DNA from 3 places in the Tardiphaga sp. 619_E2_N8_4 genome. Region 2 is predicted to be linked to each of the others. Evidence: predicted binding sites of a transcription regulator. Region 2 holds the regulator's gene; each other region holds the start of a gene.
What was found. Region 2 encodes LexA, which represses DNA repair genes until DNA is damaged. Its sites were predicted from a motif close to TGTTCNNNNTGTGTTCNG; they were not measured.
Positions count from the first base shown of each region.

Region 1 (9,653 bases), 4.4 Mb from region 2:
AGTTCCGAGAACGCCACGCGGGGCGCGCTGCGGGCGGTCATGAACGGTGCCAGCGTTGCTTCCGGCAGCGGCTCGATTGCAGCGATGCGTGCTTCGGCAGCGGCGGCGTAATCGCGGTCGCGTTCGAAGCCGATGTAATTGCGGCCAAGGCGCTTGGCGACAGCCCCAGTGGTGCCGGTGCCGTTGAACGGATCGATCACGAGGTCGCCGGGCTTCGACGACGACAGCAGCACGCGGGCCAGCAGGCCTTCCGGCTTCTGCGTGGGGTGAACCTTCTTGCCGTCCGAGCCCTTCAGGCGTTCGTCGCCGGTGCAGAGCGGGATCAGCCAGTCGGAACGCGCCTGCACGTCCTCATTCGCGGCCTTGAGGGCTTCGTAATTGAACGTATAGCCCTTGGCGTTCTCATCGCGCGCGGCCCAGATCATAGTCTCATGCGCATTGGTGAAGCGACGGCCGCGGAAATTCGGCATCGGATTCGATTTGCGCCACACGATATCGTTGAGGACCCAGAAGCCGAGGTCCTGCATGATCGCGCCGACGCGGAAAATATTGTGGTAGGAGCCGATCACCCACAAGGTCGCCGACGGCTTCATGATACGGCGTGCGGCCAGGAGCCACGCGCGCGTGAAGTCGTCATATGCGGCGAATGACGAGAACTTGTCCCAGTCATTATTCACCGCATCGACATGGGATTCGTCGGGGCGCTTGAGATCGCCCTTCAGCTGCAGATTGTACGGCGGATCTGCGAACACCAGATCGACCGACCCTGCCGGGAGTTTTGACATCTCTGCGACGCAATCACCAATGACGATGCTGCTGCTCGGAGAGGTTTCGAAGTGAGAGCGGGGCGCCCTTGCAGACGCCCCGCGACGCGAAACAACCATGACTCAATTACTCTGACTCAGGCGACGCTGTCGGCGACGCGGGACTAAACAACCGACAGGCAGACATTGACCGGGCAAAGTAAAAATCGACTTAATTGGTAACGAGTTCGAACTAGGCAAGTTTTGCCGGGCAGGTTAATGCTTAATGGAATGGAAATTTTGCGCTGCAATTGCGTTATGGTGTTCGGATCGCGTCAAACCGGTCTAAAATGCTGCGACTTGAAATGAAGGAATTACCTCATGCGTTACGATGACTTCCGTCGCAGCGACAATATCGACGACCGTCGTGACGATAGCGGCGGCGGATATGGCGGCGGAGGTGGCGGTGGTTTCGGAATTCCGGGCGGTGGCGGTGGTCTCGGCATCGGCACGGTGATTGTGCTTGGCCTCGTCGGCTGGGCGTTCGGTATCGATCCGCGCATCCTGATCGGCGGTGCAGAAATTCTCACCGGCGGACAGCAGGCGCCGACCTATCAGACCGATCGGCGCTCGACGCCGACGAAATCAGGGGCGCCCACCGACGAGATGGGCAGCATGATCTCGGGCGTGCTCGGCGAGATCGACGATCGCTGGGATGAAATCTTCAAGGAGAGCGGACAGAAATATATTGGGCCGCAGATCGTGCTGTTTCGCAATGCCACCAATGGCGGGCGCTGCGGCAATGCGCAGTCGGCGATGGGGCCGTTCTACTGTCCGCCCGACAAGAAGATCTATCTCGACACCGGCTTCTTCCGTCAGGTTGAAACCAAATTCCGCGGTTGCTCGGGCAATGCCTGCAAATTTACCGCGGCATATATCATTGCGCATGAAGCCGGCCATCACATTCAGAACCTGCTCGGGATCATTCCGCGCGTGACACGCCTGCAGCAGCAGGCCGGCAGCAAGGCTGAGGCCAATCTGCTGCAGGTCCGCGTCGAGTTGCAGGCCGATTGTCTGTCGGGCGTCTGGGTCAATCGCGAATCGAAGAAGCGCCCCGGTTTCCTCGAAGCCGGCGACATCGATGCTGCGCTGCAGACCGCGTCCGCCATCGGCGACGATACGTTGCAACGTCAGGCACAGGGTCGCGTCGTGCCGGATTCCTTCACGCACGGTTCTGCCGAACAGCGCAAGCGCTGGTTCATGACCGGCTATCAGCAGGGCACCGTGCAGGCCTGCAATACATTCGCGACGGATCGACTGTAACGACGATGGAGCCCGACACGACCAAAGCCTTCGTACCGCTCAACATTGCGGTACTGACGATTTCCGACACGCGGTCGCTCGATGACGACAAGTCCGGCGCGACGCTGGCCGATCGGCTGGCATCGGCCGGTCACGTGTTGGCGAAGCGCGAGATCGTCACGGACGATGTCGAAGCGATCCGCAAGATCGTGCGCGCATGGATTGCCGATCCCGGCGTGGACGCGATCATTACGACCGGCGGCACGGGGTTCACCGGCCGCGATGTCACGCCGGAAGCCATCGAGCCGCTGTTCGAGAAGCGGATGGATGGTTTCTCGATTGCGTTTCACATGCTGAGCCACGCCAAGATCGGTACCTCGACGATCCAGAGCCGCGCGACTGCTGGCACCGCCGGCGCGACATTTATCTTCTGCCTGCCGGGTTCGCCCGGCGCCTGCCGCGATGGCTGGGACGGCATCCTTGCCGCGCAACTGGATTACCGCACGCGGCCCTGCAATTTCGTGGAGATCATGCCGCGGCTGGATGAGCATTTGCGACGCCCGAAGGCGAAGGGCGCGTCGGTCTAGAGCACGAGTTCCCAGGTCTCGCCGATCAAATCCTGCCCGAAACTGCGATGCGGCTCGGTGGCGACCAGCGCGAAACCTGCATCCTGATAGACTTTTCGCGCAGCGCCGAGATTGCTCTGGGTCCACAGCGTGATCCTGCGATAACCGCATTGCCGCGCAAAGGCGATGGATTCCGTCACCATGCGCTGGCCGAGCTTTTGTCCGCGCGCCTTGGGATCGATCAGCAAGAGCCGAAACTTGGCGACGTCGTCGGATGCCTTCACGAGAAACAGCGAGCCGACCGGCGCGCCGTCCATCTCGGCGATCCAGCAGCGTTCGCGCGTGGCATCGCATGATGCGACGAATTCTGCGGCGATGTCAGCTACCAGCGCCTTGAAGGACGCATCGAACCCGTATTCACTCGCATAGAGTTCGCCGTGACTGCGGATGACCCAGTCGATATCGCCAGGCTGGAGATCGCGTAGCACTGCAAGCTGAACGGCATCGGGGGCTTGGGCGGCCATGGTCAGGCGACGATGATCCGGCTGCGCAGCAATGTGCGTGAGGAGCGGCCGAGCTGGCGCAGCAGCCGCGCTTCGGAGCGCCGGGCATCGGGTGCGTAGCCCCCGAGACGGTCGTAGTGTTCGCGTGCAATCAGCAGACCTTGATCGGCCTTGGGGCCTGTGATCATCCGGACCAGGTGCTTCAGGCCATCGCGAAAATTGGTCTCGTCATAGGGCGAGCGCGCATAGCGGAAAATGCCCGCGCGGGGGCGGTTGCTGGTCGATACGCGCTGGATGAATTGCTGGGTCTCCTCGATCCAGCCGGCATCGAGCACGGCGCCGGCATGGAGAAACATTAGCCAGGGCGAGCGCGCCTGCTTGGCGCCGGCGGCCATCGCCGCGGCGCGCGATCCCTGCGAGGTCAGGAAGCCGCAGCCGGCGACATCGGCGACACGTTCGATGACATCGGTGCCAGCGCGATCGACCAGCAGCACTTCGCGGATCACACCGGCAGCAGCGCCCGGCACCAGCGCTGCCAGTGTGGCAACAGCGGGCTGTTCGACGCCTTCGGTGGGGATGATCACGCTCAGCATGGGTGTCGGATAATACCTCTCAACAACGGGGTGGCCGCGTTATCATTTCGTCATAGTCTATGCGGCACCGGCGGCTGCTGCAATTTCGGGGCGGTTCGACTTTCGGCCGCCCCTGCAAGGCGGCGGGAGAATGCACAGTGCCCCGGCCGTGTGCCACCCTATTTATGTTCTTGCTTTGTTCCATGTGTACGCTATCGTGGCTTCATGAGTCGCCAGATCGCTGCCCTCAAGCACCCGCCGGTCCCGGCGCCCTCCGATAAGCCGGCGGGTGCGCTTTCCCCTTTTCCCGAGATCGCAGTGGCGATCGACAAGCAGCGGCGGCGCGGCCGCGGTGCCCAGTCCAACGACAGCGGGCGCTACGAGGCCGAGGCCCGGGTAGCCTTTGATGATGGCTGGCAGAGCCTCGATGAATTGCCGCCGTTCAAGACGACCGTTGCGACGGACACCGCGCGCAAGGTCATCACGCGCAATGAGTCGCCGGATATCGGCTTCGACCGTTCGATCAATCCCTATCGCGGCTGCGAGCATGGCTGCGTCTATTGTTTCGCGCGGCCGACCCACGCCTATCTCGGTCTCTCGCCCGGGATCGATTTCGAATCCAAACTGTTCGTGAAGCCCGATGCGCCGGCGCTGCTCGAGAAGGAGCTGGCCGCCGCCGAATACGAGCCGAAGATGATCGCGATCGGTACCAATACCGATCCGTATCAGCCGATCGAGCGCGAGCGGCAGGTGATGCGCGGCATTCTCGAAGTGCTGGAGAAGACCGGCCATCCCGTCGGCATCGTCACGAAGTCTGCCTTGGTGACGCGCGATATCGATATCCTGGCGCGGATGGCGAAGCGCAATCTGGTCAAAGTGGCGTTGTCGGTGACGTCGCTCGATCCGAAGCTCGCGCGCACCATGGAGCCGCGCGCTTCGACGCCGTCGAAGCGACTGGAAGCTTTGCGGCAGCTATCCGAGGCTGGCATTCCGACCACGGTGATGGTGGCGCCGGTGATCCCCGCGCTGAACGACAGCGAGATCGAACGGATTCTCGATGCCGCCGCGCATGCCGGCGTCAAGGAAGCCAGCTACGTTTTGTTGCGGCTGCCGATGGAAGTACGCGATCTGTTTCGCGAGTGGCTGATCGCGAATTATCCGGATCGCTATCGGCATGTTTTCACGCTGATCCGCGAAATGCGCGGTGGCCGCGATTACGACTCGCAATGGGGCACGCGCATGAAGGGCACGGGGCCGATGGCCTGGATGATCGGTCGCCGCTTCGAGATCGCCTGCACGAAGCTTGGCCTAAACAAGCGTCGTTCGAAGCTCACCCTCGATCATTTCGAGAAGCCGGCCGGTGCCGGTCAGCAATTGAATCTGTTCTAACTCCGCAGGTCTCGCAGCGTACGGAGTGGTGGAGAGGGGACGTTGGCAGGAAACCAGAGCCTGCCAACGTCCCTCTTTTCGATCTATAGAGTGAGTACAGGAGTGACGCGCATGACGACGAAGAAACCACCGGCGCCGATCGCGCGCATGACGGTGATCACGCTGGGTGTCGCGGATATGCGCAGGAGCATTGCCTTCTACGAAGCGCTGGGCTTTACGCGAAAGGCCCGTGCCTCGGGCGATGCCATCGCCTTTTTCGACACCGGCGCCAGCGTCCTCGCGCTGTTTCCATGGGATCAACTGGCGCAGGATGCGACATTGCCTGACCATCCAAGGCCGCAGGCGTTTCGCGGCAGCACGCTGGCGTGGAATTGCCGCTCCGAAGGCGAGGTCGATGCGGTCCTCGCTTTCGCTGTCGATTGTGGTGGATCGCTTCTGAAGCCAGCGCGAAAGACCGATTACGGTGGCTATTCCGGCTACTTTGCCGACCCGGACGGGCACGCCTGGGACGTGGTGACGGCACCGGGGATCGAGGTCGGTGATGACCGGCGGGTGCGTCTGGACGATTAAAGACCCGACCTGAATAGCGGGCATGATCCTGAGTTCCCGGTTGCACCCCGGGAGCTGCTTCAGCAGGATCCTCCGATGATTCGAGATGCGAAGAAGAAAGCGCCGGCCAAGCCGCGCAAGATCGTGGTCGCGCCGAGCTTCACGCGCGAGCGCACACTGCTCAAGAAAGGCATCTGGCCGGTGGCTGGTTGCGACGAGGCCGGGCGTGGTCCGCTGGCCGGACCGGTTGTTGCCGCCGCGGTTGTGTTGGACCCGAACAACATTCCAAAAGGCCTCGACGATTCCAAGAAGCTGACAGAGAGTAAGCGCGAGGCGCTGTTCGAGGAAATCTGCGCTACGTCGTCCTTTGCCGTCGCCTACGCATCACCCGCCCGGATCGACCGCGACAATATCCTGCGGGCCTCGCTCTGGGCGCTGGCGCGTGCCGTCGCGTCGCTCCCGGACGCGCCGAAACATGTGTTTGTCGACGGCCGCGACAAGATCGATACGAAGGCCGATTGCGAGGCCGTCATTGGCGGCGATGCGTTGGTGCTCTCCATCGCAGCAGCCTCGATCATCGCCAAGGTGTCGCGCGACCGGCTGATGTGCCGGCTGGCCGAGGATTGTCCGGGCTATGGTTTCGAGGTCCATAAGGGCTATGGCGTGCCGCAGCATATGGCCGCGCTGAATGAATTGGGGCCCAGCATTCATCATCGCAGCCTGTTCGCGCCGGTTGCTGCGGCGCGTGCGCGTCATCAGGCTGGCGTCCGTGCGGCAGGTCTGATCGAAGTCCACACCACCATCGATATCGAGATATCCGCCTGAGCGCTCAGGCGGTTGCCTCTCTTGGCTCTGCGCCGTATCACCTGAGCACGCTTCATTCCCTGCTGGCCGGTTCAGACGTTCAATGCGTTTCACCTCCCTGATCGTCGAACTGATCCGCGCCCGGCCACGGCTGGTGTTCTGGATCGTCGTGCTGTGTCAGGCCGCGATCTGGCTCGTCGTCCCCCTGCTGCTGTATCGCGGGCCGCCGGGCGATCTCGCCACCGTGTTGGCCTATGGCCGGGAATATCAAGTCGGTACCCATATGGGACCGCCGCTGGCGTTCTGGCTGGCGGACATCGCCTTTCGGGCCGCCGGCAATCATGTTTTCGGTGTCTATCTGCTGGCGCAGATCTGCGCCGTCCTCACTTTCCGCGCGGTCTATCAGCTGGGCAGTGCCATCGTCGGCGGCCCGCAGGCTGTCATCGCCGTGCTGCTCACCATGACGGTTACGGCCTTTAGCACGCCCGGCATCGAATTCGGCCCGCTGATCCTCGCGCGTCCGCTCTGGGCGATGTTCCTGCTGCATGCCTGGCTCGCGATCGGGCAGGGCCGTCGCAATGCCTGGTTCGCGCTGTCCATCGAGGCCGGCCTGCTGCTGCTGACCACGCCTCATGCCATGTGGCTGCTGCCGCTGCCACTCGTCTTCGGGCTCGCGACATCGCGCGGCAGGCGTAACCTTGCTTCGTTCGATCCGCTTTATGCGCTGCTGGTCATCGCGGTGCTGACATTGCCATGGGCCATGTGGGTGATCCGGGCCGGCGCACCAATTGTGCCTGTACCGCCGCAACTGACCGATATCGCCAGCCAGGCGCGGCAGTGCGGCGTGCTGATGGCCTGGCTGCTTGCGTCAATTACCGGCGTGATCGTGCTGACGGTGATGAACTGGGGCCGCATCGTTCCGAAGACCGAGGAAGCTCCGATTATCTTCCGCCCGCCGGTCGATCCGCTGGCACGTGACTATGTATTTTTCTTCGCGCTCGTGCCGGGGCTGCTCGGCAGCCTGTTCGCTGCCCTTTACGGGCTCGATCGCGTGGTCGGCGGTGCCGGCATTGCGCTGGTCATGTCGGGTCTCGCCGTGGTCGTGGCGTCGGGCGACCTGATCGCGCTGCGGCGCCAGCGCGTGCTGCGCAAGGTCTGGGCCTTCGCCATCATCGCTCCGGCCCTCGCAGCCTTCGCCAGTCTTGTGATTCTGCCTTGGGTCGACGGCCCCGAAGATGTGACGGCGCTGCCTGCACGCGAGATCGGGCGCTTCTTCGGCGAGAGCTTCGAGCGCCGGACCAATAAGCCATTGCCGGCGGTGGCCGGCGATGCGCAACTCGCAGCATTGATCGGGATGAGCGCGTCACGGCCGCATCTGCTGAACGATGCAGTGCCTTCCCGTACGCCGTGGATCACGCCAGCGAAGTTCGCCGAGACCGGCGGCGTCGTGGTGTGGCGCGCGGCGGATACAGTCGGTACGCCGCCTGCAGACGTTGCGCAGCGTTTCCCCAACCTCGTGCCGGAAGTCCCGCGCGCCTTTGAGCGTCTGGTGAATGGCCGGCAACCTTTGCTGCGGATCGGTTGGGCAATTGTCCGGCCAAAGGCGCCCTAGCTGGTCCTGCCCGACGGTGCTTCCAGCGCCTTTGCGATCGCGCGCAGATCCATCCAGGTCATCCGCTTATAAGACGGCGAGCGCAGCAGATAGGCGGGGTGGAACGTCGCCAGCGCTTTGATCTTGCGCGTGCCAGTGTCGTAATCGACCCAGCGTCCCCTGGACTTCATGATGCCGTCGCGGGTCTGCAGCAGCGTCTGTGTCGACGGATTGCCCAGTGTGACGAGAATGTCCGGATTCGCCAGTTCGATCTGGCGCTGGATGAACGGCAGGCAGATCTGTGTCTCCTGCGGCGTCGGCGTGCGGTTGCCCGGCGGCCGCCATGGAATCACATTGGCGATATAGACGTCGGTGCGCTTCAGGCCGATGGCGCCCATCATTAGGTCGAGCAATTTGCCGGAGCGGCCAACGAAGGGCAGGCCTTCGATGTCCTCGTCGCGGCCGGGTGCCTCGCCGACGAACATGATCCGCGCCTGTGGATTGCCGTCGGCAAACACCAGTTGGGTCGCGGTCGATTTCAGGGCGCAGCCGTCGAATGTATCCAGCATGCCACGCAGCACCTCAAGCGAGGGCGCGGTACGCGCGGCGTCGCGGGCGGCGGCAATCGCCACGTCCGGGGCGACCTCGACGCGGGTGGGTGGGCGTGCGGGGGGCGGCGGCATGCCATTGAGCGGTGGCCGTTTCGGCGCGCTGTCGGACAGCTCCCGGGCAGGCGGCGGAAGGTCGTCCGACAGCCGGTTCACCGGCTCATCCATCAATGCGCAATCGACCCCGGCCTCCAGATAAAAGGCGAGCAGTTGCGCAACGCTGGGGTGGGGTTCAGGCGTCATGAGAGGGGGTCACAGGCATGCCGCCAATCTAGGCCGGATCGCCGCCCAGCGAAACGCCCCCTGTGCATTTAGGTGGTTGTTCTTCCGTCAAAAATCGGAAACAACAGCCCTTAGAAGCGTTCTGAACGGGTTGGAAACGGGTCTGAGACGAGATTATGAGCACTGAAGAACTTCCGCCGCGCGAGTCCATGGAATTCGACGTTGTCATCGTCGGTGCCGGGCCCTCCGGTCTGTCGGCCGCGATCCGGCTGAAACAGCTCAATGCGGACCTGTCCATTGTTGTGGTGGAAAAGGGTTCCGAAGTCGGTGCGCACATCCTGTCCGGCGCGGTGATCGATCCCGTCAATCTCGACAAGCTGATCCCGGATTGGCGCGAAGATGCGGACTGCCCGCTCAAGACCCAGGTCAAGGACGACCAGTTCTATTTCATGACCAAGACCGGCGGCTTCAAGCTGCCGAACTTCTTGATGCCGCCGCTGATGAACAATCATCACTGCTACATCACCTCGCTTGGCATGGTGTGCCGTTGGCTGGGTGCGAAGGCGGAAGCGCTTGGCGTCGAAATCTATCCCGGCTTCGCGGCTGCCGAGACGCTGTATGACGACAATGGCGCCGTGCGCGGCATCGCCACTGGCGACATGGGTATCGGCCGCGACGGCAAGCCGAAGGATTCGTTCACCCGAGGCATGGAACTGCTCGGCAAATACACGCTGTTCGCCGAAGGCGCGCGTGGTTCGCTGACCAAGCAGATCATCGCCAAATTCGCTCTCGACAAGGATTGCG
Region 1 covers NZ_JBPWQJ010000001.1:160,191-169,843, reverse strand. Annotated here, with positions in the region: gene AB8A23_RS00840 (site-specific DNA-methyltransferase) at 1-884, opposite strand, end outside; gene ypfJ (KPN_02809 family neutral zinc metallopeptidase) at 1,125-2,066, shown strand; gene moaB (molybdenum cofactor biosynthesis protein B) at 2,072-2,632, shown strand; partial or broken gene AB8A23_RS00825 (GNAT family N-acetyltransferase) at 2,629-3,102, opposite strand; gene AB8A23_RS00820 (glycosyltransferase) at 3,138-3,707, opposite strand; gene AB8A23_RS00815 (PA0069 family radical SAM protein) at 3,912-5,075, shown strand; gene AB8A23_RS00810 (VOC family protein) at 5,187-5,645, shown strand; gene AB8A23_RS00805 (ribonuclease HII) at 5,721-6,449, shown strand; gene AB8A23_RS00800 (glycosyltransferase family 39 protein) at 6,532-8,040, shown strand; gene AB8A23_RS00795 (uracil-DNA glycosylase) at 8,037-8,870, opposite strand; gene AB8A23_RS00790 (electron transfer flavoprotein-ubiquinone oxidoreductase) at 9,026-9,653, shown strand, end outside.
Region 1: a site for LexA is predicted at 3,873-3,890, ahead of AB8A23_RS00815 (PA0069 family radical SAM protein). Genes of this name have one in related genera too.

Region 2 (9,653 bases):
CAATTCTCCGCTGACCATCTGCCGGAGATTGCCATGTCACCCCATGATGCCGCGCGCTGTCTGGTGCGCAACGACGTCGATTACCTCCCGATCGATGAGATCTTCGGGCGCGTCGCGACGACGCCGTTCGTGGTCTACCCGCCCGGCATCGCCACGATCGTCCCCGGAGAACGGCTCACCGAACGGTCAAAGCCGATGATCGATTATCTCAGGATGTTCGAGACCTGCTTCAACACATTCCCGGGCTTCGACGTCGAGATCCAAGGCATCTACCGCAAGGTCGACGCCAATGGCCGGATCCGACTTTACACTTACGTGGTCTCCGAATAGGGAGCACGTAAGGAGCCTGATTTGCCAACGGAACTCGAACAGCCGGTCGTCATCCGACCATCACGCGACACCGACGTCGATGCCATGCTGGCGATCTATCGCCGGCACATCCGGCAAGGCGTCGAGGAAGGCGTCAGCGACGCCGACACGCCGCAGCCCGACGATCTCAGAGACCGGCGCAAGAACCTGCGCAGCAAACGGTTCCCGCACCTCGTCGCCACGCAAGGCGGCGAGGTCGTCGGCTATGCCTATGTGGTGCTGTTCCGCAAGCGACCGGCCTATCGCTACACGGTCAAGCATTCGATCTATATCCACCACGGTCATGTCGGCCGGGGCATCGGCCGCCTGTTGATGCGCGAACTCATCGACGTCTGCGCGGCGGCCGGCTTCCGGCAGATCATCGGCTATATCGATGCCGACAACACGGCCTCGCTCGGCTTGCATGAGAGCTTCGGCTTTGCCCGCGTCGGCTTGCTGCCCGGCGTCGCCTATCGCTCCGGCCGCTGGGCCGACACGATCATGGTTCAGCGCTCGCTGGCCACCGGCTCCACGACCCCGCCGCCGCCCGTTGGGCGCATGACGTCTGCGTAGACCAAGCGACCGGGAAGCATTTTCCATGTCCGTCGAGGGTCGACGACTGGTGAGGAACAGCCTCCTCAAACCTCCCTCAACGCGCATTCTGTTGACGGCAAATTAAGCATTGCAGAACACATATGGAACATATAGTGTTCGTTCATGATTTGTTTCGAGATTCTGTGGCTTTGAGTAGTTTGAGAGTGCCCGAACTCGCGCAACCGATCTTCGAACGATCGTCTCTGGATTGAGGCTCACGTTCGAAGGCCCTTTGAAACGCACGCGGCGGCCGACACCGTCAACTGAGGATGGCTTCAGATGCTCACGCGCAAACAATACGAACTCCTGCGATTCATCGATCAACGGTTGAAGGAAGCCGGCGTCCCGCCCTCCTTCGACGAGATGAAGGATGCGCTCGACCTGCGCTCGAAGTCCGGCATCCATCGTCTGATCACGGCGCTGGAAGAACGCGGCTTCATACGCCGTCTGCCCAACCGCGCCCGTGCCATCGAAGTCATCAAGCTGCCAGAGCTCGGCGCGCCGGTCACCGGCGGCACCGGGCGCCGCGGCTTCACGCCCAGCGTCATCGAAGGCACGCTTGGCAAGGTGCGTTCGGCCGCCAGCATCGCCAGCAACAGCGGCGATGATGACAATGGCCGCACGGTTGCTATCCCGGTCATGGGCCGGATCGCGGCAGGTACGCCGATCGAGGCGCTGCAGACCCGCAGCCACACCATCAGCATGCCCGCGGACATGCTCGGCTCCGGCGAACATTACGCGCTCGAAGTGCGCGGCGATTCCATGCAGGACGCCGGCATTCTCGACGGCGACACCGTGCTGATCCAGCGCAACGAGAGCGCCGACACCGGCGACATCGTGGTGGCCCTGATCGACGACGAGGAAGCCACGCTGAAGCGCTTCCGCCGCCGCGGCGCGTCGATCGCGCTGGAGCCAGCGAACGACGCCTACGAGGTCCGCATCCTGCCGCCTAACCGGGTGCGCATTCAGGGCAAGCTGATTGGCCTGTATCGTCGCTACTGAGGCTGTGGCCTCGGCGGATTACTGATCTTCGGGTTGAAGATCGGTTTCCGCCGGCGTCGCATCCACCGGCCGATTTTGCGGCGTGCGACTGTCCTGGATCAGATCGTGCTGGGGCTCATCGGGGATAGCGCGCGACCACGGGCGGTCCAGGCCAGGCGGGCGCACGGCATCGATGGTAAAGCCGTTGGCAGTTCGCTGCAGGCTCACCGCGCCATTTCGTTGCAAGCGATCCTGATCGATCACCAGCGCCTTGCAATCCCTCGGCGATTGTCTCGTCGTGACGATCAGCGCCGCTTTCTCGCAATCATCTGTGAAAGCATCCGGCTGTAGAACCAGCGCCACCAAAGCGCCATCGGCCAGCGCCGTGATGCACCCGTCGCGGTCGCAGGACACGCCGTGGCCGACTGAGGCATCGGTCGGCAGGCGTGCATCGGCATCGCCGGCAAGCCACTCTTTCAGCAAAAATGTATCCTTGGCGCTGCGCATCACGTGGAGATGCCCGTCCCTGCCCCGTACCGCGACGCTGCGACCATCACCCGAGATCAGCACATCCGGCTGCTTCACCAGCAATGCCCATACAATCGAGAGCACCAGCACGCCAGCCCCCGCGAAGCGCAACGGCGTGCGCAGCAATCCGAGCACGATGATGCCGATACTGGCTGATATCAGCGGTCCGGTGCCGAAGGCCGGCATCCGGCCGATGGCGCCGGGCAAGGCTGCGACCCATTGCGTGACCACGATCATCCACTGGATGCCGACATCCATCAGCCGCCAGAACACACCGTCAAAGCCGAACGGCATGGCCACCAAACCGAGAATGCCGGCCGGCATCACCAACGCCGAGACCACCGGCATCGCCAAAAGATTGGCGAGAACGCCATAGGGCGTGACGCGATGAAAGTGAAAGGCAGCATAGGGCGTGGTGGCAAGGCCCGCGACCAGCGAGGCCAGCACGAGCATCGCGATCTCACGTCCGCCCCATAGCGCCACGCGCGCCGTCGCGGAATGATCGGACGACGCAAACAGCGCGGGCATGCCGATCTGCACCAATGCGACGAGCCCCAGCGTCGCCGCGAACGACATCTGGAAACTCGGATGCACCAGTGCCTCCGGCGCGACGATCAGCACGACCATTGCCGCCACCGCCAGCGTGCGGAACGTCACCGCCCGGCGATCGACCATGACTGCAATCAGCACGACGGCCGTCATGAAAAACGATCTCTGCGTCGCGACTTCAGCACCTGACAACAGCAGATAGAACAGTGCTGCGAATAACGCAGCAGCCGCTGCGACTTTCTTGATCGGGAACGTCACCGTCAGCACGGGGATCAGTGCCAGCAGCGCGCGGATCGCAAAGAACACCACGCCGGCGACAACGGCCATGTGATAGCCAGAAATCGACAATACATGACCGAGGCCGGAGATGAACATCGCATCATTGACGTCAGCCGAAATCGCATCGCGGCGGCCCGTGAGCAGCGCCGTGGCAATGGCGCGGCTATCGCCCGAGAGCACTGTGCGGATCCGCGCGTCGATGGCGTCGCGTAGCCCCTGCATGGTCGCCGAATAGCGTAGCGCCACACTCGGCTGTATCGGCGGATCGACTGCCTTGATGCCGCCCATCACAAAACCGGACGCGCCGATCCCTTGAAAATACAGATCCCGTCCGAAGTCGTAGCTCCCCGGCCGGAGCGGCGGCAGCGGCGGCTGCAGCCTTGCCTTCAATTCGACGAAGCTGCCGATGGCAGGCGCCATGCCCTTCTTCACCGACAGCCGCACACGGGTGAGCTTCGGCGCGGCGCGCGGGCTGTCCATCGTGGCAACGCGCAGCACGAAGCGATCCGTGCGCTCCCGTTCCTCGTGAGTTTCAACGAAGCCGGTCAGCGCGACGGAATAGAGCGGCTTCGCCAGAACCTCATGAGCCACGCGCGCGGTTTTCATTGCAGCCATCGCAAAGCCGGCCGCGGTTGCCGCAATGAGCAAGATCAAGGGAAACCATCGCTGCCGCCGCAGCAAAAACGCAGCCACGCAAAGAAGGCCTGCCGTCGCAGCGGCAACCCAGGCCACCGGCTCATGCTCAGCGGCAAAATACAGCGCGATGCCGGTCCCGAAAGCGATCGGCACCCAAGGCAGCAAGCGACCGGGACCAGCTTCGGCCCACACCCACGTCCAGAGCGTCTCGAAGCCCGACGTTGATGACGTCGGTGACGGGAGAGCGACGCCTGCCGTGGCCGGCGGCGGCCATGTGGTCGCCGTGCCGGATCGGCCCCGCCGCTGTTGCTGATCCCCGCCCCGCGCCATCGAACGCCCGCACGCCAAGCTTGTCCTTCCGAATGCTATCGGAAGGGCAAGCGGCGGCTAGCGGAACGGATGCAGAATACGAAAACTAATCCCTGGGGTTGCTCAAGCGAGCTTGGCGTAGCTGTCGCGCAGACCGACGGTACGGTTGAAGACCAGCTTGCCCGGCGCTGAATCCTTGTCGCGACAGAAATAACCCTGGCGCTCGAACTGCACGACATCGCTTGTGTTGTCGCTCGCCAGCGCCGGCTCCAGCATGGCGCCGGTCAGCGTCTCCAGCGAGTCCGGATTGAGCTGCGATGCGAACTCGGTCGCATTGGGCTGCGGATCGGCGAACAGCTGATTGTAGACGCGCACTTCCGCCTGCACGGCATCTGCAGCGCTCACCCAATGGATCGTCGCCTTGACCTTACGGCCGTCTGGCGCATTGCCGCCCCGGGTTTCCGGATCATAGGTGCAGCGCAGTTCGACCACCTCGCCGGCAGCGTTCTTGATCACGTCCTTGCAGGTGATGAAATAGCCGTAACGCAAGCGGACCTCGCGGCCCGGCGCCATGCGGAAGAACTTCTTCGGCGGCTCTTCCATGAAGTCGTCATGCTCGATGTAGAGCTCGCGGCCGAATGAAATCTGCCGGTTGCCGAGCGACGCATCATCGGGATGGTTGATGGCTTCGAGCTGCTCGGTCTGTCCTTCCGGGTAGTTCTCGATCACCACCTTCAGCGGCTTCAGCACCGCCATGCGGCGCTGCGCCGTGCGATTCAGTGTCTCGCGCACGGCGAAGTCGAACATCGAGATATCGACGGTCGAGTTGGCCTTGGCGACGCCGATGCGCTTGACGAACTCGCGCAGCGCTTCAGCGGGAATGCCGCGGCGCTGTAGGCCGGCGAGCGTCGGCATCCGTGGATCGTCCCAGCCGGTGACATGGCCGCCGCGGACAAGTTCGGTCAGCACGCGCTTCGACAGCAGCGTGTAGGTCATGTTGAGGCGCGCGAATTCATACTGATGCGGCCGCGACGGCACCGGCAGGTTTTCCAGGCACCAGTCATAGAGCGGCCGGTGATCCTCGAATTCGAGCGTGCAGATCGAATGCGTCACGTGTTCGATGGCATCCGACTGACCGTGCGCGAAGTCGTAGCTCGGATAGATGCTCCAGGCGGTGCCCGTGCGCGGATGATGCGCATGCAGGATGCGATAGATCACGGGATCGCGCAGGTTGATGTTGCCCGACGACATGTCGATCTTGGCGCGCAGCACGCGGGCGCCGTTCGGGAATTCGCCGGCGCGCATCCGCGCGAACAGATCCAGGTTCTCATCAACCGAACGGTCGCGGAACGGGCTGTTCTGGCCGGGCTCCGTCAGGGTGCCACGCTTAAAGCGGATCTCTTCCTGCGACTGGTCATCGACATAGGCCTTGCCGGCGCGGATCAGGTGCACCGCCCAGTCATAGAGCTGCTCGAAATAGTCCGAGGCGTAGTGCAGGTTGCCCTCGCCCCAGTCGAAGCCGAGCCAGCGGACGTCGCGCTGGATGGCGTCGATATATTCCTGCTCTTCCTTGGTCGGATTGGTGTCGTCGAAACGCAGGTTGCAGTGGCCGCCGAACTCCTCGGCAACGCCGAAATTCAGGCAGATCGACTTGGCATGGCCGAGATGCAGGTAGCCGTTGGGCTCCGGCGGAAAGCGCGTCACCACGCTCTTGTGCTTACCGGATTGCAGGTCCGCCGCAACGATGTCGCGGATGAAGTCACGGCCTGCGTCGGATACCGATTCGTCTGTCATTTTCTGCCTTTCAAGCTGCGCCCTATGTGCCAAATCCGGAAGGCCGCGCCAAGGCCGGATCAGGGGCCGGGTCCCGCGAAAGGGCCTTTTCCGATGCGGTTCCGACCCCAAATCCGCGTTTATTCGCCGTGAGACAGCGCCCTGTCGTTGTGATAAACGCCCGCCAACACTCACACCGAACTCGATCGAACCCGCTGATATGACCGCTCCCGTCGTTACCCGTTTCGCCCCCTCGCCGACCGGCTTCCTCCATATCGGCGGTGGACGCACCGCGCTGTTTAACTGGCTCTATGCCAAGAAGACCGGCGGCAAGATGCTGCTGCGGATCGAGGATACCGACCGCGAACGCTCAACGGACGCCGCGATCGACGCCATTATCGACGGGTTGAAGTGGCTGGGCATCGAGTGGGACGGCGACACCGTCTTCCAGTTTGCCCGTGCCGGCCGGCACCGCGAAGTCGCCGAACAGCTGCTGGCCGAGGGCAGGGCGTATTACTGCTATGCCAGCGCCGAGGAACTGCAACAGATGCGCGAGACCGCCCGCGCCGAGGGCAAGTCCAAGCTCTATAACGGGCTGTGGCGCGACCGTGATCCGTCGGATCCGCGCCCCGACGTCAAACCGACGATCCGCCTGAAGGCGCCGCTCACCGGCGAGACCGTGATCGAGGATCAGGTACAGGGCCGCGTGGTCTGGCAGAACGAGAATCTCGACGACCTCGTGCTGCTGCGTGGCGACGGCAATCCGACCTACATGCTCGCCGTGGTGGTCGATGACCATGACATGGGCGTGACCCATGTCATCCGCGGTGACGATCATCTGATCAACGCCGCCCGCCAGAAGCAGATCTACGACGCGCTCGGCTGGACCGTGCCCAGCATGTCGCATATTCCGCTGATCCACGGACCCGATGGTTCGAAACTCTCGAAGCGCCACGGTGCGCTCGGCGTCGAGGCCTATCGCGCGCTGGGTTATGTGCCGGCCGCCCTGCGGAATTACCTGGTGCGGCTCGGCTGGAGCCATGGCGATCAGGAAATCTTCTCGACCCAGGAGATGATCGACGCCTTCGACCTGTCGGGGATCGGCCGTTCCGCCGCGCGCTTCGATTTCGCCAAGCTCGAAAATCTCAACGGTCACTACATCCGTCACACCGACGATCAATCCCTCGTGACCATGTTCGAGGACGTGCTGAATTACGTGCCCGGCGGCGCCGAACTGAAGGCGAAGCTCAACGACACTACGCGCGCTCAGCTGTTGCGCGCCATGCCCGGCCTGAAGGAACGCGCCAAGACGCTGATCGAACTGATCGACGGCGCCAATTTCATCTTTGCCGATCGCCCACTGGCGATGGAGCCGAAGGCGCAGGCCGCGCTGACGCCGGAAACCCGTGTGCTGATCGGCAAGTTGCGCACGGCACTGGAAGCCGTCACCGACTGGACCGCAGCAAATGCCGAAGCTGCTACCCGCGCCTTTGCCGAGGAAGCTGGCATCAAGCTTGGCGGAGTCGCGCAACCGCTTCGCGTGGCGCTGACCGGCAAGACCACATCGCCCGGCATTTTCGATGTTCTGGCGGTATTGGGACGGCAGGAATGCCTGGACCGGCTCGCCGATCAGGCATCTATTTAGCATAGCTGTAGGCTGCTTTTGCCCGCCTTGCAGCGCACACAGCAATACGCTACGCATTCTGGCGAATGCTCTGGAATTCCCGGCTAGCCTCCCCATTTCTCCTGAAATGTCGGTGGCTTGCCGGCCCCTCAACGATCTCATCGGGGACCACGCGATGGACGCAAAAACCAATACCAAATCCGCAACGCTGACAGTCGACGGCAAGAGCTTCGAACTGCCGATCCACAGCGGGACCGTCGGCCCTGATGTCATCGACATCGGCAAGCTCTACGCCCAGTCCGGGATGTTCACCTACGATCCCGGCTTCACCTCGACGGGCAGCTGCCAGTCCAAGATCACCTATATCGATGGCGATGCCGGTATCCTCGAATACCGCGGCTACCCCATCGAGCAGCTCGCCGAGAAGGGGGACTTCCTCGAGACCTGCTATCTGCTGCTGTACGGGGAACTCCCGACCAAGGCGCAGAAGGCAAAGTTCGACGCATTGGTCACGAACCACACCATGGTTCACGATCAGATGAGCCGCTTCTTCCAGGGATTCCGCCGCGACGCGCATCCGATGGCCGTGATGGTCGCGTCGGTTGGCGCCCTCGCCGCGTTCTACCACGACTCAACTGATATCAACGATCCGAAGCAGCGCGACATCGCGTCGATCCGCATGATCGCCAAGATCCCGACGCTCGCGGCGATGGCTTACAAGTACACGATCGGTCAGCCCTTCGTGTATCCGACCAACTCGCTCGATTTCGCGGCGAACTTCATGAAGATGTGCTTCGCCGTGCCGTGCGAGGAGTACAAGGTCAATCCGGTGCTCGCCAAGGCGCTGGACAAGATCTTCACGCTGCACGCCGACCACGAGCAGAACGCATCGACCTCGACGGTCCGCATCGCCGGTTCGTCGGGCGCCAATCCGTTCGCCTGCATCGCCGCCGGCATCGCCTGCCTGTGGGGACCGGCGCATGGTGGTGCCAACGAAGCCGCGCTGCAGATGCTCGCCGAAATCGGCACTGTCGACAAGATTCCGGAATTCATCGCCAAGGTGAAGGACAAGAATTCCAGCGTCCGCCTGATGGGCTTCGGTCATCGCGTCTACAAGAACTACGATCCGCGTGCCAAGCTGATGCAGCAGGCCTGCCACGAAGTTCTCAAGGAAACCGGTCACGGTGGCGACGAGATGCTCGCCGTTGCCATGGAGCTCGAGAAGATCGCGCTGTCGGACCAGTACTTCATCGACCGCAAGCTGTATCCGAATGTCGATTTCTATTCGGGCATCACGCTGAAGGCGATGGGCTTCCCGACCTCGATGTTCACTGTGCTGTTCGCGGTCGCCCGCACCGTTGGCTGGATCAGCCAGTGGAGCGAGATGATCGGCGATCCGCAGCAGAAGATCGGCCGTCCGCGGCAGCTCTATACGGGTGCTGCCCGCCGCGACTACGTGGATATCGCCAAGCGCGCCTAAGACCTCGTTTCGCAGAGTGCGAAAATCAAAACGGCGGATCGCAAGATCCGCCGTTTTTTTGTTACGCTGCAATCTCTTGAATGAAGGCCTTCAACTCTTCCGCATCGTGGCCAGCACGACATTGGCCGCACCGACGCTCGGCGACGCTTCGCCGGTCGCCATGATCCCGTCGAGCCGCGCCAGGGCTTCAATCTGACGGCGCCGCATCGGTGTGTCTGCCATCACCTCTTGCAACGACGCCGCGAGCTTCTCCGGCGTGCAGTCTTCCTGGATGAACTCCGGAATGACGTTCTCGCCGATCACCAGATTGGCGAGGATCACCGACGATGATGTGATGCGGCGGCGGATGATCCAGGCCTCGACACTGCCGGCCTTGTAGGCTGTGACCATCGGCACGCCTGACAATGCAAGCTCCAGCGTCACCGTCCCCGATTTGGCAAAGGCCGCATGCGCGATGCGGAACGCGGCGCGCTTCTCGGTTTCGCCCACAACGATCCGTGGCTGCACCGGCCACGCCTTGAGCGCTTCGGCGATAACCTCGACGAGATGTGG
Region 2 covers NZ_JBPWQJ010000001.1:4,560,051-4,569,703, forward strand. Annotated here, with positions in the region: gene AB8A23_RS21940 (Orn/Lys/Arg decarboxylase N-terminal domain-containing protein) at 1-330, shown strand, start outside; gene AB8A23_RS21945 (GNAT family N-acetyltransferase) at 352-921, shown strand; gene lexA (transcriptional repressor LexA) at 1,222-1,944, shown strand; gene AB8A23_RS21955 (ComEC/Rec2 family competence protein) at 1,963-4,245, opposite strand; gene AB8A23_RS21960 (glutamine--tRNA ligase/YqeY domain fusion protein) at 4,348-6,018, opposite strand; gene gltX (glutamate--tRNA ligase) at 6,218-7,642, shown strand; gene gltA (citrate synthase) at 7,797-9,101, shown strand; gene lpxB (lipid-A-disaccharide synthase) at 9,192-9,653, opposite strand, start outside.

Region 3 (9,653 bases), 500 kb from region 2:
CTCGCGCGGCAACGATGCGCTCGCCCCAGTCTTCTCCCGGCGGTTTGCCAGCTTTTTCACGTTCGCGCTTCTCATCCGGATCCGCCCATTTGAATCCATCGATCTGGCGAAAGCCGAGGCGAACGGCGCAATAGTCTCCACTGGGTTCTTCCAGCGTATTCTGCGAATGACTGAAGGATACATCGATCTGGCGCACATCGACGTCGTTGTCGCGCGCGTCGCGCACGATCTGCGAAGGTGCGTAAAATCCCATCGGTTGCGAATTCAAGAGCCCGCAGCAGAATACATCCGGATGATAATGTTTCAGCCATGACGAGACATAGACCAATTGCGCAAAACTCGCCGCATGGCTCTCGGGAAAACCGTAGCTGCCAAAGCCCTTGATCTGATCGAAGCAACTGGTGGCGAAAGCCTTGTCGTAACCACGGTCGATCATCTTGCCGACCATCTTCTCCTCGAACGTATGCATGGTGCCGACATTGCGAAACGTCGCCATGGCGCGGCGCAGACCGTTAGCCTCCTCCGGAGTGAAATGCGCCGCTTCAATCGCGATGCGCATGGCTTGTTCCTGGAACAACGGCACGCCGAGGGTTTTGTGCAGAACCTTGCGCAACTCATTTTCATCCCCCCCTTTGGGGTGTGGATATTCGATATCTTCCGGCTTCATCGCCCGTCGTTTTAGATAGGGATGCACCATGTTTCCCTGGATCGGCCCCGGACGAACGATCGCCACCTCGATGACAAGGTCGTAGAATGTCTTCGGCTTCAGCCGCGGCAGCATATTCATCTGCGCGCGGCTTTCGACCTGGAACACGCCCAGAGATTCACCGCGTTGGAGCATCGCGAAAACCGGTGGGGCATCCTTGGCCTCCGCTTTGATGTCCTTGAGTTCGTAGCGCCTCTCCTTGTGACGAAAGATCAGATCAAAACATTTGCGGATGCAGGTCAGCATGCCTAACGCCAGCACATCCACCTTCATCATCTTCATGGTGTCGACGTCGTCCTTGTCCCATTCGATGAAGGTACGATCATCCATTGCCGCATTGCCGATCGGCACATAGGTGTCGAGCCGGTCCTGCGTCAGCACATAGCCACCGACATGCTGCGACAGATGGCGCGGGAACTCGATCAGCTCGGTGGCAAGTTCGACGGCCCGCACGATCATCGGATTGGACGGATCAAGCCCTGCCTGCTTGACCTGCATCTCGTTGAGGCCTTTGCCCCAACTGCCCCAGACAGTATCGGCCAGCGCCGAGGTGACGTCTTCGGTCAGTCCCAGCGCCTTGCCGACATCGCGGATCGCCGAGCGCGGGCGGTAATGAATAACGGTGGCGATGATCGCCGCGCGATGACGTCCGTATCTTTTGTAGACATACTGCATCACCTCCTCGCGCCGGACGTGTTCGAAATCGACGTCGATATCCGGAGGCTCCAGACGTTCCTTGGAGATGAAGCGCTCGAACAGGAGATCGACCTCGGCGGGATTCACCGAGGTGATGTCGAGCATATAGCAAACCGCTGAATTGGCAGCTGATCCCCGCCCCTGACACAGGATATTCTGGCTGCGCGCATAGCGGACGATATCGTGGACAGTCAGAAAATAATGCGCATAGCCGAGCTCCTTAATGAGCGCGAGTTCCTTTTCCAAGGTGGCAACAAGCTTCGGATCTTCTGTCTTAGGAAAATGCCGTTTCATTCCTTCCCAGGTCAGATCTTCAAGATGCTGCTGCGCGGTCTTTCCCGGCGGCACCGGTTCGTCGGGATATTGGTATTGGAGTTGGTTCAATGAAAACGTGATGCGATCGGCAAAACGGATGGTTTCACAGATCGCATCGGGATAATCGCGAAACAATCTGACCATCTCGGCCGCTGGCTTGAGATGCCGCTCGGCATTCATTTCCAGCACGCGGCCGGCCTGCTCGATAGTGGTCTTCTCGCGAATACAACTGACCACGTCCTGCAGTATGCGGCGATTTGGCGTGTGATAGAGCACGTCATTGGTGGCGATCAGAGGCACGCGCGCGGTGGATGCGATGCGCTGCAGCTTCGCCAAACGACGCCTGTCATCCCCGCGATGAAACGGACTGGCGCCAAGCCAGATGCCTTCCGCCAGCAGGCCCGATAGTGCATCGAGCGTGCGCAGGACAAGATCACTGTCGATCCGATAGGTCGGCATTAGAACAAGCAACACCCCTTCGCTAAACTCCGCGAGATCGCCGAGCTGCAGCAGGCATTCACCCTTGTTGCCGCGCAACTTGCCCATGCTGAGCAACCGGCACAGTCGGCCATAGGCAGCGCGGTCGCACGGATAGGCAAGGATGTCAGGCGTGCCGTCATTGAAGACCAGCCGTGTGCCGATCAGAAGCTTCGGTTTGTAGACAAGATCCTTGTGGTCCAGCTCGGCAAAGGCACGCACCACACCGGCCATGGTGTTGTGATCGGCAATGCCGATGGCATAAAGCCGCTCGATACTGGCCTGATGCACATAGTTCTGCGGATGCGACGCGCCGCGCAGGAACGAGAAATTGCTGGTGACGCCAATCTCGGCATAATCAGGCGCGCCGGCGCCGCCCGTGCTCATGCGAACAGCCCATGCACGAACCATTGCGGCGAAACGACTTGATTGTCCGCATCCCTGATCTCGCCATACAGCCCGTCGCGGAAGAGCCAGAAGCGTTGACCTGCCTCATCCTCGACACGAAAGTAATCGCGCGTCGGCTTCGCCTCCTGCGAACGCCACCACTCCATCGACACACGCTCCGGACCTTCCACATGAACGACGTTGTGAGAGACGCGTCGCCAGGTGAATTTCTTAGGCGGCTTGTCTGGAAACTCCGCGAGCGGGACTTCGATCACCTCAGGCTGCTCGAACAACCGTAACGGCCGCAATGGCGGCTCGTCTTCACGCACCGGCCATGCTGCCTGCATGGCGGCAGCCAGATGATGCTGTGCCGGCACCCCCAGCATCGCGCGTTCGGGAACGTGGCTCTCGACGGGCAGATAAACCAACACACGCCGCGACCCGATCCGCGCAGCAATACGGTCGATCAAGTCGGCCAGTTCATCGTTCGCATGCACATTGGCATCGAGATCGCGCTGCTGCTGCACGACAATCTCGGTGCGGCTGGCCGACAGGCGGATCATATCGAAACCGAAGCCGGGATCGAGCGGATCGGCAATCGCGTCCAGTCGCTCGCGGAACAACCGGTCGATCACCTCGCCCTTGGTCACCGGCAGGCCGGTTTCCGCGGTGATCACCCGCACCGCGCCGTCGGTGCGAAAGAACGCAGCTTCGAGCCGCCGCGCGCCCTTGCCCTGCCTGTCCATCGCATCGATCAGCGTGCGCGCCAGCTTAGCCAGTGTCAGCGTAATCACGCCATCGGTGGCGATCGGTTCGGCGAAGCGTTGCTCGACGATATAATCCGGCAGCGGCTTGCGCGGGGAAATCGGTGCATCGCTTTGCCCCAGCGCCTGTTCCAGCAGCGTCGTGAATTCCGCGCCGAAACGTGCGGTGATTTCGGGGCGCGAGCGCGAGGCGACATCGCCGATGGTCTTCAAGCCGGCGCGGCGCAATCCACGGGTGATCGCCTCATCGGCGCCGAGCGTGAACAACGGCAGCGACGTCACTGCCTTGGCCTCCTCGCCCGCGGCGATGATCCGGCCATGTGCATATCGACTGAGCGTGCGCGCGCATGTCGATGTCCCCGCAATCGCTGCACTGACAATAAAACCCTGCCGCGACAGCGCCGCGCAGAGCTGCTCCATCAGTGCGGCCTCGCCACCGAACAGATGGGCACAGCCGGTGATGTCGAGAAACAGACCATGCGGCAGATCCAGCGCCACCAGTGGCGTGAAGCGGTCGCACCAATCGGCGATGTCGGTCAGTACCTGCGTATCGGCGACAGGATCGGCATCGAACACCTGAATGTCCGGACAGACCGCACGGGCATTGGCAAGCGGCAGACCTGGTTCAAGGCCGAGCTTCGCCGCGGCATCGTCCAGCGCGGAAATCTGCAGCGCATTGCTTTGCTTGGCGACGACGATACTTGCTTGCAGATTAGCTGGCACGCCGTTGCGCGCGAGCTGACGTTTGATGCGGTCGGTTGGCAGGCGCGGCAGCCACAGGCTGAGGATGCGCCGATGTGTCACGGAAAACGCACTCATCACACTTCCATTCCATGATCCATTGCCCGTTCGGGCCGTGACGATTTCGAACCAGTTGCACATCGAGCATGGGCGCGCCCCATGATTGCCAGGTCTTGAATGGCGGCGAATGCGCGGAGCGGATGATCCAGCGAGTTTCCGCCGTACTCGAGGCCGGAACGCCTGCAGTCCGCAGCAACAGGCACGTGACGCCCGAGCCGCGCGCCGCCAGCGTGAGCTTGCGGCTGGCGACGAGGTCGAACTGCTTGCTGTCGCCCCAGGTTTCCAGCACGACGCTGCCCAGCGCGTCGCAGGCCAGCGCATCAGCCGTGGTCCGCAATGCCGTCTCGACATCGGGCGCGCGCACGGTGACCAGCAGGCGCGGATCGAGACCGAGTTCGCGCCAGCCGCTCATGGCCAGCGCGCCGCATTCGCGTTCGGAGAAATCCTGCCGGATCCACAGCAGCGGCCGCTTTGCCGAGACACGATGCGCGAGGCCGGCGACAAAGCCCGTGGCCGCCGCGCTGTGCCGGCCTTCGGCGAACACCTCATGCATGGTGCCACGCGTGAGGCCGCCTTGCAGTGCCGCGTCCGCCTCGGCATGACCGAGCGACACGCGATCCGGCGCATAGGTATCGCTGTGGGTCTCGATGCGTTCAATGCTGCCGCGCAATTGCGCGAGCGTGGTCATGCGTGCGCCGGTCATGCGCCGCTCCTCGAAATTGTTTTGCCGTGGCGGGTTTTTAGTGAACCCATTGCCGGCCCATTTGTTCATGATATGTTCTAATATAAAGCTAAGATGGCAAGCCGAGTCAATCGGGATCATCAGCCACTTTTTTAGCGTTTGGAATCAAAGGGATTTTTGAACATGGACGTGAAGCGCAAGCTGGAGATCCTGGCGGATGCCGCGAAATACGACGCGTCCTGTGCGTCCAGCGGTACCGAGAAACGGGACTCCCGCGACGGCAAAGGCATCGGCTCGACCGACGCAGGCATGGGGATCTGTCATTCCTATGCGCCGGACGGCCGTTGCATCTCGCTGCTGAAGATCCTGCTCACCAATGCCTGCAATTACGATTGTCTTTATTGCGTCAACCGGGCGTCCAGCAATGTGACGCGCGCCCGCTTCACCGTGGAGGAAGTGGTGCAACTGACGCTGGATTTCTATCGACGCAATTACATCGAGGGACTGTTTCTCTCGTCGGGCATCATCCGCAGCGCCGATTACACGATGGAACAGGTTGTCGCCGTCGCGCGAAAACTGCGCGAGGAGCATCACTTCCGCGGCTATATTCACCTCAAGACCATTCCGGAAGCCGACGACGCGCTGATCACCGAGGCCGGCACATATGCCGACCGGCTCTCGATCAATATCGAGGTGCCCGAAGAAGACAGCCTGGCAAAGCTGGCGCCGGAGAAAGACGTCCGCGCCATTCGTCGCACCATGGGTCGATTGCGGTTGAAGCTCGATGAAGCCCGCGAGGGTCGCAAGCCGACGCCGCGCGGCAAGGTCGGGCCGCGTTTTGCGCCAGCCGGCCAGAGCACGCAGATGATCGTCGGCGCCGACAGCTCCAATGATTCAACCATCATCCGGACTTCGGCTAATCTGTACGGGTCCTACAATCTGAAGCGTGTCTATTACTCCGCTTTCAGCCCGATCCCCGATGCCAGCCGCGCACTGCCGCTGCGCGCCCCGCCGCTGCTCCGCGAGCATCGGCTGTATCAGGCTGACTGGTTGATGCGCTTCTACGGCTTCGACGCCGACGAGATCGTCGATGACAATGACGGCATGCTGTCGCTGGACATGGATCCGAAGCTCGCCTGGGCGCTGCGAAACCGCGACCGCTTCCCGCTCGACGTCAACCGCGCCAGCCGTGAAGACCTTTTGCGCGTGCCCGGTTTCGGCGCCAAGGCCGTGCAGCGGATCATCGAAACGCGCCGCATCTCGTCGATCCGCGTTGGCGATCTCGCCCGGCTGCATATCTCGCGGAACAAGGCACTGCCTTTCATCGTTCTTCCGGATCACCGCCCCGCCGTGAATTTGCTGGACGGCGCGAGACTGGCGCAGCGTTTCAAGCCGAAGGCGACGCAATTGGGATTTGGGTTCTAGAATTTCATTTCAGGAGAACCGATGCACACCATAGTGCTGGACAGCGACACCGATTTCGAAGGCTGGCGCAAGGCGGCACGCAAACTGGCGATCAACGACATTGCTCCCACTGACGTGACATGGACGGTTGCAGGCGCCGAGCCTGAATTGTTTCCGGCCTCGCCCGAGACGTTGCTCTCTGACGCCACGCAAGGCACTTTCAACGTCTCGGCCAAATTCGTCGAACTGGCGCACACCGCGATCCTGCATCGCGATCCCGAACGCTTCGCCCTGCTCTATCGCTTGCTGTGGCGGCTGCGCGACAATCCCAATCTGATCCACGTCGCGATCGATTCCGACATCGCTAAATTGCAGGCGATGGCCAAGGCTGTCCGGCGCGACGAACACAAGATGCATGCTTTCGTGCGGTTTCGCGAAATCGGCCGTGAGCCGAAGTCGCATTTCGTCGCCTGGTTCGAGCCCGAACATCACATCGTCGAACTCGCGGCGCCGTTCTTCGCGCGGCGCTTTGCCGACATGGCGTGGTCGATCCTGACGCCGGATCTCTGCGCGCATTGGGATGGCCATGCGATTTCCACCACGCCCGGTGTCAGCAAGTCGGATGCGCCGACGAAAGATCGGCTCGAAGAGGTGTGGCTGACCTATTACGCCAACATCTTCAATCCGGCGCGGTTGAAGACCAAGGCGATGCAGAACGAGATGCCGAAGAAATACTGGCGCAACTTGCCCGAAGCCGCGCTGATCAAACCGCTGATCGCGCAAGCTGAACGCATCACAGGTGACATGATCGCGGCAGAAGCCAGCGCGCCCAAGAAACCGCAACGTCGGGAGGAGACGATGGTCAAGTCGCATGCGACCAAAACAGCCGAACATACCGGGAAGGAAAGTCTTGCCGCATTGCGCGACGAAGCCGCCGATTGCCGTGCCTGCCATTTGTGGAAAGATGCGACGCAAACCGTGTTCGGCGAAGGCCCGCAGCATGCTTCTGTGATGATGGTTGGCGAACAGCCCGGCGACAAAGAAGACCTTGCCGGTAAGCCATTCGTCGGACCAGCCGGACAGATGCTCGACAAGGCGCTGAAGGAAGCCGGCATTGTCAGGGACAAGGTTTATGTCACCAATGCCGTAAAGCATTTCAAATTTGTGCCGCGCGGAAAATTCCGTCTGCACCAGAAACCGGCGACGCCGGAAATCAAGGCGTGCCGTCCCTGGTATGAGCGCGAAAAAGCGTCCGTGAAACCCGAGCTCGTCGTCGCGATGGGCGCGACAGCCGCGCAAAGCGTGCTCGGCAAGATCACGCCGATCGGCAAGACTCGTGGCCGTATTATCGAGGCTGACGACGGCACACAGGTTCTCGTGACCGTGCATCCATCCTATCTGCTACGACTGCCCGACGAGGATGCCAAGGCACGCGAATATGCGCATTTCGTCGAAGACCTGCGCATCGTCGCCGCGCATCTCTGCAAATCAGCGCGCGCTGCCTGACGGTCAGATCACGAATTCACGCATCACACGCCGCGTATCCATCTCGAATTCGAGATCGACCACCGGCGGCCGCGCAAAATGCCAGGTCATGCCCTGCCGCGACGCACCGCGCTTAGCCAATTCATCGGCCACCACGGGATGGAAATCCTGTACCGTGTAAATCTGCGTCGCGGTGGTGTCCTTCCACGAGAAGCCGAAGGCGCCGAGGCGTTCTTCCATATTGCTCATGGTCATCCGCGTTTTCTCCCGGAATGCGTCCAGCGAGGTCTCGCGATAGCGCGTGATGCGCTCGGGATATGTTCCAGGACCGCCGCGCGCTTCAGCACCACCCGCAATCACGAAAGTCGGCTTGGCACCGAGCGACGGCCGCGTGAACGAGAACGCGTAAAACGACGGTTCACTTGGCGGATCGATCTCGAGGCACACATTGCTGCGCGCGACGGGATTATTCGTGCCGTCAAAGATGCCCCATTCAGCAAGCGTCTTGACATAGTGCTCGTTGAATGTCCGGAAGCCAGCTTCGTCGACCACTGCAGGCGAGCGCAACTCGCAGGCGCAGAACGATGTCAGCGGGCGATCCGCCGCGAGAATGTAATCGGCAATACGCGCAAACCCATCGGCCAATGGCAGCCACGTGTCGAAACGAACGCGCTCGATCTCGAAATCCGCATTGGCGGCAACGCCGCTGGAATACTGAAAAACTGCGGGAAGATAGCGATAATTGCCGGCCGGAAAATCGCGCGTCATGGGATGGGTCCTGTGGAGGCCATGCGGGCCGCCAAAAGATAATGGCGGATCGCATGAAGCGATCCGCCATCCAACCTCAAACCATGTGTCCCCGCAAGCTCAGCTTCGCAAGGCTGCGTCCGTGCGATCAGGCAGTCCGCGTATGCTCCAGATCGAATTCCTCGATCTGCTTGGCGCGCTCCGTCTCTTTGCCGGCGCGGTGATCGGTGGCGATGGCCACGTAAACCGCGGGCAGCACGAACAACGTGAACAGCGTACCGATCATCATGCCGGAGACGACCACGAGGCCGATCGAGAAGCGACTCGCAGCACCTGCGCCCGCCGCGGTCAGCAACGGCAACAGGCCGGTGACCATCGCAGCCGTGGTCATCAGGATCGGACGCAGACGCACGCGGGCAGCCATCTCGATGGCCGAACGACGATCGAGACCTTCCTTGAGCTGCAGTTCGTTGGCGAACTCCACCATCAGGATGCCGTGCTTCGAGATCAGACCGACCAGCGTCAGCAAGCCGACCTGCGTGTAGATGTTGATCGTCGCCATGCCGAAGAACAGCGGGATCAGCGCGCCCAGGATCGCCATCGGCACCGTGATCATGATCACCAGCGGATCGCGCAGACTTTCGAACTGCGCTGCCAGCACCAGGAAGATGATGATCAGCGCGAAGCCGAACGCCACCGCGAGCTGGTTGCCTTCCTGCACATATTGTCGGCTGTCGGCGAGGTAGTCGTGATTGAAGCCCGACGGCAGTTGCTTGGCGGCGCCCTCAAGAAAGTCGACCGCCTGCCCCACCGTCACGCCGGGCATCGGCACCGCCTGGAAGGTCGCCGAATTCAGCTGGTTGTAGTGCGACAGTGCGTTCGGGTTGGTTCCGGTCTCCACCTTCACCAGCGTCGATAACGGCACCTGCTGACCCGTGATCGTCGGCACATAGTAGTTCGCCAGCGAATCCTGCGAGAGCCGCATGCCGCGCGGCACCTGCGGGATCACCTGATAGGAGCGCCCCTCGAGGTTGAAGCGGTTGGTATAGTTGCCGCCGAGCAGCGTCGCCAGCGTATTGCCAATGCTCGACATCGTAATGCCGAGGTCGTTGGCCTTGGAGCGATCGATGGAGACGCGCACCACCGGCTGATTGAAATCGAGATCGCTGTCGCTGACGATGAACAGGCC
Region 3 covers NZ_JBPWQJ010000001.1:5,061,925-5,071,577, forward strand. Annotated here, with positions in the region: gene AB8A23_RS24350 (error-prone DNA polymerase) at 1-2,581, opposite strand, end outside; gene AB8A23_RS24355 (Y-family DNA polymerase) at 2,578-4,164, opposite strand; gene AB8A23_RS24360 (ImuA family protein) at 4,058-4,849, opposite strand; gene AB8A23_RS24365 (putative DNA modification/repair radical SAM protein) at 5,012-6,253, shown strand; gene AB8A23_RS24370 (UdgX family uracil-DNA binding protein) at 6,275-7,738, shown strand; gene cnbZ (2-amino-5-chloromuconate deaminase CnbZ) at 7,742-8,485, opposite strand; gene AB8A23_RS24380 (MexW/MexI family multidrug efflux RND transporter permease subunit) at 8,613-9,653, opposite strand, start outside.
Region 3: a site for LexA is predicted at 4,912-4,929, ahead of AB8A23_RS24360 (ImuA family protein). Genes of this name have one in related genera too.